One region of the Micromonospora sp. NPDC005254 genome, then DNA from elsewhere that is predicted to be linked to it. Evidence: riboswitches for the same ligand, from Rfam matches in the RefSeq annotation. Region 1 holds a riboswitch; the other holds the start of a gene.
The links. Region 1 has a riboswitch for cyclic di-AMP ahead of ACFYPR_RS26620 (C39 family peptidase). Riboswitches for the same ligand answer to the same signal wherever they lie in the genome.
Positions count from the first base shown of each region.

Region 2: it holds a riboswitch for cyclic di-AMP, as region 1 does, so the genes downstream of both, ACFYPR_RS30600 (hypothetical protein) here and ACFYPR_RS26620 (C39 family peptidase) in region 1, are expected to answer to the same signal.

Region 1 is NZ_JBIAKM010000009.1:283,754-289,340, forward strand. Features, by position in the region: gene ACFYPR_RS26605 (acyltransferase family protein) at 124-1,317, shown strand; gene ACFYPR_RS26610 (hypothetical protein) at 1,410-1,907, shown strand; gene ACFYPR_RS26615 (hypothetical protein) at 2,126-2,893, shown strand; cyclic di-AMP (ydaO/yuaA leader) riboswitch at 3,179-3,319, shown strand; gene ACFYPR_RS26620 (C39 family peptidase) at 3,552-4,394, shown strand; gene ACFYPR_RS26625 (alpha/beta hydrolase) at 4,520-5,266, shown strand; gene ACFYPR_RS26630 (CDP-glycerol glycerophosphotransferase family protein) at 5,271-5,587, opposite strand, start outside.
Region 2 is NZ_JBIAKM010000013.1:73,196-78,782, forward strand. Features, by position in the region: gene ACFYPR_RS30590 (heavy metal translocating P-type ATPase) at 1-1,252, opposite strand, end outside; gene ACFYPR_RS30595 (YibE/F family protein) at 1,565-2,929, shown strand; cyclic di-AMP (ydaO/yuaA leader) riboswitch at 3,096-3,226, shown strand; gene ACFYPR_RS30600 (hypothetical protein) at 3,231-4,250, shown strand; gene ACFYPR_RS30605 (carbonic anhydrase) at 4,339-5,067, opposite strand; gene ACFYPR_RS30610 (MarR family winged helix-turn-helix transcriptional regulator) at 5,316-5,587, shown strand, end outside.

The sequences.
Region 1 (5,587 bases):
CGGTAGGGTGCCTCGGTGCGGTCCTGTCGGGCCGTCGCGGGCGTCGCCGTCGCGCCGTCCGACGCCGCGCGCCGAGGAGGAGACGTACGTGCTGGTGACCCTGCGGAGCGTCGGGACCCCGGCATGACGAGCACCACCGACGCGCCGGCCGCGCCGCCCGCGCCCGCTGTGGCCCGGCTGCCCTCACTGACCGGGTTGCGGTGGATCGCCGCGTTGCTCGTCTTCGGCTTTCACGCCGGGACGATGCGGATCATCGCCGAGCCGGACTACAAGGCGGTGGTCGACGCGCTGTTCACCCTCGGCCTGTCCGGGGTGCAGTTCTTCTTCATCCTCAGCGGCTTCGTGCTGGTCTGGTCGGCCCGCCCGGGCGACTCCCGGGCAGCCTTCTGGCGGCGGCGGGTCGCGAAGATCTATCCGAACCACCTGGTGCTGTGGGCGGCCGCGCTCCTGGTCGCCTGGTGGTTCGCCGACCCCGTCCTGCCGGCGGCCGCCCTGGAGAACGTGCTGCTGTTGCAGGCGTGGGACCCCCGGCCGGGCTGGTTCTACAGCATCAACACGGTGAGTTGGTCGCTGTCCTGCGAGTTCTTCTTCTACCTGTGCCTGCCGCTGGCGCTGCCCCTGCTGCGCCGCGCCCGGCCGTCGGTGCTCTGGACGCTGATCATCGCGCTGCCGCTGCTGATCCTCGCGCTCTGGCCGGCGCAGCACCTGGTGCCCGAGGTCAGCCGCTGGTGGTTCACCCAGGTCTTCCCACCGGTGCGGTCGCTGGAGTTCTGGCTGGGCGCGGTGGCGGCGGAACTGATGCTGCGCGGCCTCTGGCGCGGGCCGCGGCTGACGGCGGCCACCGCGATCTTCGTGGTCACCTGGGTGACCGCCGCGCAGTGGATCCCCGCCCAGTGGTGGACCACGCTTCTCGCCATCGCGTACCTGCTGGTGATCACCGCTGCCGCCGACGCGGACGTGCGGGGCCGGCGCTCGCCGTGGCGCTCCCGCCCGCTGATCTGGCTCGGTGAGGTCTCCTTCGCCTTCTACCTGGTGCACGTGCTGGTCATGACGAGCGTGCTGCGGCTCAGCGGCGACTGGGGGACCGGCTTCCGGGGCTGGCGCGGCCCTGCGGTGGTGCTCGGGTTCCTGCTGGTGAATCTGGTGCTCGCCGGGCTGCTGCACCGCTACGTCGAGACCCCGATGATGCGCCGGCTCGCGCCGCGCCGCCCGAAGCGGCCGTCGGCCGTCCCTCCACAGCGCACCGGCGACACCGACGACCGGGCCCCCGGCGCAGGCCGGACCGACGAACGATCGACGTACGCCGACTCGCGCTGACCCATCCGCCCAGGCCGGACGCGGTCGGCGCGGCGTGAGCCGACACGCCCGGCGTCGATGCGCACGGTCGTCGTCGGCGGTAGCGTGGGGACGTGCTTCCGGTCGCGCTCACCTGTCCCCTGTGGTGGGTGGCGCGCTGGGCGACACGGGTGCTGACCAGCCTCGCCGTCATCGCCGCCCTCGCGCTCGGCGCGACCACGGCCCTTCCGGGGTCGCCAACGCCAGCCGCCTCGGCGACGTCCGCAGTCGAGCCGCCCGCGTCGCCCGACCGACCCGCCGCCGTGTCCAGCACCGGGCCCGCGACGTCCATCGTCGACGACGACCAGACCGCCGCCCGCGACAGCGCCGCCCAGGAGCGGGCAGCCCGCGACAGCGCCGCCGTTGACGAGTCCGCCGCCGTTGACGAGTCCGCCGCGGCGTGGTCCGCCGACCCGCAACCCGCGCTGCACGACACTTCGCGCACCCTGGTCGCCACGTCGACCGGCGTGACGCCGGGGCGGGCGGTCTCCGAGCGGTCACCCCGCGCCGACAACCCGGCTGCCCGGTCTCCCCGGGCCCCACCGGAGCACCGAATCACGGCGGGTCGCTGACCGCGCACCGGCTCCTGACCCGCACCGGGTCACTGACCTCCGCGCCGGCCACTGGCCACCGCACCGGCTGCTGAGCCGCCCCGCCGCAGCGCCGAGGCCCCGATCGAGCGTCCCGCCACCGCACCTGTCGACACACCAGTCCGTACCAGCCGACCCGCGGGTCACCGACCCTCGTGCGGCTTCCCCGTAGCAACGCGCATTCTCCCGAGGTGCCGACCATGGAGACCGTCGTCTTCTACCAGTTCCTGACCGAGGTGCCCCAGGCCGCCGCCATCTGGTCGGCCCTGTTCCTGCTGGCGCTGACCGTTCTCGCCGTGCTGGTCGCCCGCCCGGAGCCGGACTCGACCGCCTCCGAGCCGCCGCCGCCGCCCACCGCCCAGGAGGTGGCCGCCGCCGAACTCGCCGACCTGCGCCGCTACGCCGAAGAGGTGGCCGTGGCCGCGGCCCGCGCGGCGCAGACGGCCCGGCGACGACGCGCTGACTGGCTGATCACTCAGGAAGAGGCGCAGGCCGCCTGGTCCCGGTACGACGAGGCGGACACCGCAGCCCGTCGGTTCGCCACCGCCGGGGCGCTGCCGACCCCACGTACCCCGCACACCCCGGCCGAGTACGCGGCCCGGGAGCGCTACCTGCACCGTGCCGCGATGGCGGCGCACTGGCGCGGCGAGTTGACCATGACTCAGCTCGGTGACGTGTTCGGGCACCGGCGCGGCTGGGATCCCCGCCGGCACCCGGTCGAGCAGGAGGTGCTGCTCACCCGGGCGATCCGTGACGCGAGGCTGGCCGACCACCGGGCCGCCGACGAGCGGGAGCGGTCGGCCTGGCGGGACGCGGAGCTGGCCGCCGAGTCGGCACGCACGCTCGCCGAGGAGGCGTACGCGGCGGCGGTCCGGTTGTGGCCGAACCCGCTGCCGTCGCGCCGTACGACGACCCGGGCGTCGCGTTCGGCGGTCGTGACACGCTGGCGTCCGGCCCGGGTCGGTTGAGCCCGATCTGTTATGTGAGGCCCGTCACGGACGATGAAAATCGGGCGACCGGCACCATCGGCGGCCAATGTTCGCGCGATTGTGGCGGCGTTGCCGGCAGCCTGTCCGGTTGTCGCCCGTCGGCGCCTCCGGAACCGGTTGTCCCATCGAGTCACGTCAGCGGCAATACGCGCAGAAATTGGTGCGCCAAACGATGTTTACGCAGGTGGGCGTGGCTTGGCAGGGTCCGCACTGGCCAGTACTGTCGTGCTGTCCGGTGCGGTAACCGATCGCAGGAGGCGACGCCGTGCCGACCCGCTCAATCGTGATCTACGAACCGGGGACCCACAGTAAGTCCGGGGTGAATCCGCGAGCCACGGCCCGCGGTAGGGCGATCTTCCCGCCCGAATCCGTCAGCTAACCCGGTAGGCGGTGACGGAAGGAGTTCCATCCTCGTGCAGCACCTTTCCACCCCTCGGTTGTTCCCCCGCCTCCACGGCGTCGCGGCGCCCCCGCTCATCCGCCTTGTGACGGTGAGCTGACCCCCCGGGTCGCCGCCTTTCCCGCCCGGCCGCGCCGGGCGTTCCCCTGAGCGGTTCACCATCCGCGGACCACGGTTCGCGCGCTGGCGCCTGCCCGGATACCGGCCGAGCCCGGTGTGCCGCTCACCCCCCGAACCGTGGAGGACCCCGTGAAGCACACCCTGCAGCGTCAGCTCCGTCGCCTCGCGACCGAGCGCCCGTACCAGATCGTCGCCGCCTCCGCCGCGGCCCTCGCGATCGCCACCACGACCGGCGCCCTGCTTGCGGGCGCCGACGGCGCCCCGGCCAGCGAGCACACCGCGACCACAGTCGCCGAGATGCGCAGCGACACCATCGCGTCTCGCGACCAGGCGCGCGTCGCGTCCCCCTCGGCCGCGCCGAGCACTGCCGCCCCGGCCACCAGCGCCGCGTCGCCCGCCGCGAAGGCCACGAGCAACCCGGACCTCACCCGTAAGCCGACGCCGCCGAAGCCGCCCGCGACCAAGGTGCTCGACTACGACTACGAGGCGCAGAACACGTACTACAACTGCGGCCCGGCGGCCACCCGCAACGCCCTCAGCGCCACCGGCATCGACCGTACGCAGGAGGAGCTCGGCGCCGAGCTGGGCACCACCGAGATGGGCACCAACTCGGCCGAGGACACCACCCGGGTGCTCAACGCCGAGGTGAAGGGTTCCCCGTACCAGACCCGGATGTTCGCGGGCACGCCCAGCCCGGCGCAGATGGACCGCCTCCAGGCCGACGTCGTCAAGGCCATCACCGACGGCCGGGGCGTGGTGGCCAACGTCGTCGGCGACGCCACCGACACCAATGGCGGCTGGCACTCCTACGGCGGTGGGCACTACATCGCCGTCGTGGGCTACAAGGACAACGGCCGGACCGTGCGGATCGCCGACTCGGCGAACGCGGCCGACCCGGCGTACTGGATCACCACGATCGACCTGGCCAACTGGATCGCCACCCGGGGCTACTCCGCCTGACCCAGGCGCTGACGCCCACGACGCCGCGGGCGCCGTCCCCCACGAGGGGCCGGCGCCCGCGGCGTCTCGCGTCGATGCCGATGACGGCTCTCGTACCGGGCCACGAACCGTGGGAGACTGCGGCCGTGGTGGACGAATCGGTTGGTCACGCCGGTCGCGGGCCGGTCCTGCTGCTGCTGCACGGCATGGGAGCGACGGGCGACGTGTGGCTGCCCTGGGCGCCACTGCTGGAGCAGCACTGGCCAGGGCGGTGGTTGGCGCCGGATCTCGCCGGCCACGGCTGGTCGGCCCCGCTGTCGTCGTACTCCTTCGAGGGTCTGGCCCAGCGGATCGCACAGGGCCTGGCCTTCGACGACCGCATCGTGGTGCTCGGCCACTCGCTGGGTGGGGTGGTCGGCCTGGCGCTGGCGGCCCGCGCCGCCGGCCTGCCGGTGGACGCGGTGGTCGGGTTGGGCATCAAGGCGGTCTGGTCACCCGCCGAGCTGGCCCGGGCCGCGGAGCTCGCCGCCCGCCCGCTCGGTTGGTTCGCCAGCCGCACCGAGGCCGCCCGCCGCTACCTGCGGGTCGCCGGCCTCACCGGTCTGGTCTCTCCGGACCATCCGATGGTGGACGCCGGCCTGCGCCAGGTCGACGGCCGGTGGCGGCTCGCGATGGACACGAGCGCGTTCGCCGTCGGCCAGCCCGACCTGACCGCGCTGCTGGCGGCGACCGACGTGCCGGTGGTGCTGGCACGCGGCGAGCACGACCCGATGGTCACCGACGCACAGCTCAAGGAGTACGGCGTGCCGGTCGCCACGCTGCCCGGTCTCGGCCACAACGCGCACCTGGAGGACCCGGCCGCCGTGCTGGCGCTGCTGGACGCCTACCGCTGAGCTGCTAGACCGGTGCTGACGTGGCCAGGTTCTCCGCCGGCGCCAGCTCTCGGCGCGCGGCCGTCAGGAAAGCCTCGGCGTACGACTCGGCGGGGAAGTCACCCAGGTAGCGGCGGCGGGTGGCCCAGCGCTCCTCGGCCAGCGGGTCGGTGTCCAGCAGCGCGGTGAGCACGGCGTCCACATTCGACATGTCGCGCCGCAGCACGTAACCCGACCCGGCCAACGGGAAACGGTCGGTGAACCGGTCGCCCTCGTCGCCCATGTCGGTCACGGCGTACGGCTTGCCGGAGTAGAGGTAGTCCGAGATCACGCCGGACACGT
Region 2 (5,587 bases), on a different contig from region 1:
ACTCGACGCCGGCGGCGATCCGCAGCGCTTCCTCCCGCTCCAGCCCCTGGGTCGTCACCAGGTCGCTCACCGCGTGCTCACCCCGGGTCAGCGTGCCGGTCTTGTCGAAGAGCACCGCGTCGACGGTCCGCATGCGCTCCAGCGCCAACCGGTCCTTGACCAGGATCCCGCGCCGCGCCGCCAGGGCGGTGGAGAGCGCCACGACCAGCGGGATGGCCAGGCCGAGCGCGTGCGGGCAGGCGATCACCAGGACGGTGACCGTACGGACCACCGCCTGGTCGGGCTCACCGAGCGCGGTCCAGACCGCCAGCGTCACCACGGCGGTGCCGGCGGCCACGTAGAACAGCGCGGCGGCGAACCGGTCGGCCAGCAGTTGGGCCTGCCCACCCGAGCGCTGCGCCTGCGCGACCATGCGCTGAATGCCGGCGAGCGCGGTCTCGTCACCCAGCGCCTCGACCCGGACCCGGATCGCCGAGTCGGTGGCGACCGTGCCGGCCACCACCCGCTCGCCCGTCGACCGGGCCACCGGCCGCGACTCACCGGTGATCATCGACTCGTCCAGTTCGGCGTCGCCATCGACGATCCGGCCGTCCGCCGGCACCCGACCCCCGGGCCGGACAAGCACCACGTCGCCCACCCGCAACGCGCCGACCGGCACCGGCTCGGCCTGCCCGTCCGCCGCCACGCGCTCGGCCTCGTCGGGCAGCAGCGCGGCCAACGCCGCCAGCGCCCCCCGGGCCTGCCCGATGGCCTTCATCTCCTGCCAGTGCCCGAGCAGCATGATGGTGACCAGCGCGGCCAACTCCCACCAGAAGTCCAGGTCGAAGGCGCCCAGGCTGGTGGCCAACGACGCCGAGTACGCCACCGTGATCGCCATCGCGACCAGCAGCATCATTCCCGGCGCCCGGTCCCGGATCTCCCGCACCGCACCGACCAGGAACGGCCAGCCACCCCAGAGGAAAATCACCGATCCGAGCACCGGCCCGACCCAGGAGCGGCCCGGAACGTCCCACCGGAGCCCGAGCCCGTCCACCACCAGGTGGCTGGTCAGCACCACCGGCAGGGTGAGCACCAGGCAGACCCAGAACCGGCGGCGGAACATCGCCGGGTCGTGGCCGGCGTGCTTGTCGTGGCCAGCGTGCTTGTCCTGGCCGGCGTGCCTCTCCGGGCCGGCGTGCTGATCGTGGCCGGCCGGCGTCGCGTGCTGGCTCTGGTCGGCGGCCTGCTCAGGGGCGGGCTCGGACGCGGGCATGACTCCAACATGCCGCTCCGGGCGACGCCGCGCGGGCGGTTCGACCATCCGACACTCCGCCACGACCTGCGACACCCGGTCCGGCTGGCTAGCATTTCCGGCGATGGCCTACTGGACCCCACCGCCCAGTCGGGCACCGGCGCCGCCACGGCGCGGCGCCTCCGCCGACCGGCCGGTCCGACGGCTCACCCTGTGTGATCACCGGGTCGCCAGCCGGCAATCCGATGCGCCCGGCACCGCGTTCGACCGGCGGAGGTGAACCGACCGGCCCGTCGGCACGTACCCCGCACCGGATCGTTGGGAGTTCTCGCATTGGGTTCCGACCACAGCCGTACCGCTCCGCCCGTCCCACCCCGGGCCCGGCGGATCCTCGTCGCGACGGTGGTGCCGCTCTTCGTGGCCACCGTCGTCGCCGCCGTGGTGCTCTGGCCACGGGACGGGGCGCCGCAGACCGGCGGCGGCACGGACGCGCCGCGCCACCACGGCACGGTCACCCGGGTGGTGACCGAACCCTGCCCACCGTCGGCCAACCCGGAGGGCACGCCGGCCACCGGGCCGTGCGGGACCGTGGACGTACGGATCGAGGACGGGCCGAGCGCCGGCCAGCAGGTGCAAACGCCAGTCCCCGCCGGGCCCGGCGCTCCGCGGATCGAGGTCGGCGACGACGTCGTCCTGGTCGAGCTGACCGACCCGACCGATCCCGCCACCAGCAGCTGGAACATCGCCGAGCATCAGCGCGGAAAGCCGTTGGTGTGGCTCGCGGTGGTCTTCGCCGCCGCGATCGTCGCGTTCGGCCGGTGGCGGGGCCTGGCCGCGCTGGCAGGGCTGGCCGCCAGCTTCGCCATCCTGCTCACCTTCGTGTTGCCGGGCATCAGCGCCGGCCGGTCACCGCTGCTGGTGGCGGTGGTTGGCGCAGCCCTGATCATGTTCGTGGTGCTCTACCTGACACACGGGGTGACCGCGCAGACCTCGGTCGCGGTGCTCGGCACCCTGGGCAGCCTGGTGCTCACCGGCGTGCTCGCGACCATCGCCACCGCCGCCACCCACCTGACCGGCTTCGGCAGCGAGGACGCCACCACGCTGTCGATGTTCCAGGCCGATGTCGATCTGCGTGGCCTGCTGCTCGCCGGGATCATCATCGGCTCACTCGGGGTGCTCGACGACGTGACCGTCACCCAGGCCGCCACCGTCACCGAGCTGGCGAACGCCAACCCCGGCCTGAGCCGGCTGCAGCTCTACCGGGCGGCCACCCGGGTCGGCCGGGCGCACATCGCCTCCACGGTCAACACCATCGTCCTGGCGTACGCGGGCGCCTCACTTCCGCTGCTGCTTCTGCTCACCGCCGACACCCGCCCCCTCGGGCAGATCCTGACCAGCGAGTTCCTCGCCCAGGAGATCGTCCGCAGCGCGGTCGCCACGCTCGGCCTGATCGCCGCCGTACCCCTCACCACCGGGCTCGCCGCCGTGGTGACCGCGGCCGGGTCGACGCCGGCGCAGGGCGCGGCCGCCGACGTCCTGACGCCGCGCCCCCGTCCGGACCGGACGGAGGCGTTGGCCGCCCTCAGCTCCCCGCCAGCGGGTCGGTCCGACGGGCCCGACCCGGAGCGGAGCGCACCCCCATCCACCGCCACCACCGGGTGGCCAGAGCCGAACAGGAGCACGGATACGGCATGGTGACACTCCTCAGCGTGACCGGATCGGGCCTACGCCCTGAAAACCGCGTCACTGGTCACTCAACGCCATGGCGAAATGACGCTTTTAGTCGGCATCAGGACGTAGCTCAGGCGGTGGACTCTCGGGTAACCTCGCTGCCGGTCACCGACGAAGGCGCGCAGCGGCGCCTGCGGTGCCACCGCCCAATCGCCAACCGGCGAGCCGGGGACCCAGGTACGTGGGGTGAATCCGCGACAGCGGTAGGGGCCACTTCCGCCCCGAACCCGTCAGCTAACCCGGTCGGCGGTCGACGGAAGGGAACATTGTGACGGCACCCCTACGCCGCTGGTTGACACCCGTGGTGGCCGTGCTCGCTGCGCTGACCGTGTTCGCCGGGCCCCTCCCGGCCCACGCCGCCCCGACGACCCCCACACCGTCCGGGCACGAAGAGGAAGACGAACCCAAGCTCCTCAACGACGTCATCGAGCAGACCAACCGGGACTACGTGGCGGCCAAGTCCAAGCTGGACAAGTCCAAGAAGCGGCAGCTTGAGCTGGCGTTGCAGGTCGAGCGGGCGAAGGCCGACCTGGAGGCGCTGGCCCCGCAGGTCGGGCAGATCGCCGCCCAGTCGTACCGGACCGGGCGGATCGGCGCGATCGCGATGCTGCTGGAGAGCGACGCCCCGGACTCGTTCGTCCGACGGGCCGCGGCGCTCGACGAGATGAACATGGTCAACGAGAAGAAGCTCGCCGAGGTCAACACGGTCAAGACCCGCGCCGAGCAGGCCAAGCTGGCCCTCGACGCGGAGGTCCGCGAGCAGCAGAAGCAGACCGCCCTGATGGCGAAGGACAAGCGCGACGCGGACAAGGCGCTCGCGCTGGTCGGCGGTCAGGGTTTCACCGGCGGTCTGGTCGACGCCGTCTCGCCGGTCGCCCGGATCGGCCCGGGTCGCACCGCCGACGGCGACTGGAAGGCCGAGTCATGCAGCGAGGACGACCCCACCACCTCCGGTTGTGTCACGCCGCGCACCCTGCACGCGTACAAGGAGGTCAAGCGGGCCGGGTTCAACCGGTTCGTCGGCTGCCACCGCAACGGTGGCCCGTTCGAGCACCCGAAGGGCCGCGCCTGTGACTGGTCGTTGCAGAAGAGCGGCTTCAGCCCGTGGCACAACAACGACACCCGCATGTACGGCAACAACGTCGCCGCGTTCCTCATCCGCAACGCCGACCGCCTCGGCATCTACTACGTGATCTGGAACCGGCAGATCTGGTTCCCGGCGACCGGCTGGAAGTCGTACAGCGGACCGTCGAACCACACCGACCACGTGCACATGTCGCTGCTCTGACCCGGTGCCAAGAAGTCGAGGGCCGTCCCGCATCAGGCGGGGCGGCCCTCGTCGCGTCAGGCGGCGGAAGTTGCCGGGGCGGTCCGCGTCAGGCGGCGGCGGAAGCTGCCGGGTCGTCCGAGGCGCCGGGCGCGTCGAACGTCGCGGCACCCGCCGGTGCGGGGGTAACCGCGCGCACCACACCGGCGGCGAGCCGGTACGACATGCCCACCACCGCACACCGCCCCTGTGCCACCTCGTCGGCCAGCACGGGCGACTGCCCGAGCAGCGTCTCGACGGTCTGCGCGATGTGGATGTCGACGATGCCGTCGACGTCGTCCACGCCCTCGGCGGTGGCACGTCGCAGGCTGGGCAGCACCGCGTCGACCACCGCGGGCAGGTGTCCCGGCGGCGCGACGCCGGTGGCGGCCGCCTCACGGGCGGCCTGCACGGCACCGCACGAGTCGTGGCCGAGGACCACCACCAGTGGAGTGCCGAGCACCGTCACCGCGTACTCCACGCTGCCCAGCACCTCCGGGCCCGCGGTGTGTCCGGCCGTACGGACCACGAAGAGGTCGCCCAGCCCCCGGTCGAAGATGATCTCAGCCGCCAGGCGGGAGTCGGAGCAGCCCACGATCACCGCGAACGGGTGCTGCCCGTCGGCCACGGCGGCCCGGTGCCCGGCGTCCTGGTTGGGGTGGCGCGGCGCCCCGCTGACGAAGCGCCGGTTGCCCGCGGCCAGCTCGGCGTACGCTCGGGCCGGCTCGGTCGGCGTCGGCGCTCGATCGGCAGCCCGCTGCGGGCCCGGCTGCCCGCCAGGCGTACCGGAACGGCTCATCCCCGCACCTCGTCTCCACGCGTTTGACCTGCTCAAGAGGCTTTTCAGTCGGGCCGGCGGTGGGCGCTGGCTCGGGCTCCACGGTCACACGCACCGCAAGATGCGTCAAGATATGCGTGATTTAGATTTCATACGTTGACCCCCGAACCGGCCCTCCGGCCGTTGGGACCGGGCCGGTCCGTCGGCACCTGGCCCGACCCTCCGGCGGGCACGGAGGTGGGGCGGACAACCGGAGAGGCGGCTCCACCATGACGAGCGCGGCGACGGCCGGAGGCGGCCGGAACTGGACGTTCCTCACCAACCACGGGCATGTGCTGCTGGCCATCGCCCGCGATCCCACCGCGCGACTGCGCGACGTGGCGGCCGAGGTGGGCGTCACCGAACGGGCCGCCCAGGCCATCGTCGCCGACCTGGAGGCCGGTGGTTACCTGCACCGCACCCGGGTGGGGCGTCGCAACGAGTACACCCTGAACCCCGCCGGCCGGTTCCGGCACCCCGCCGAGGCCGACCGCCAGGTCGG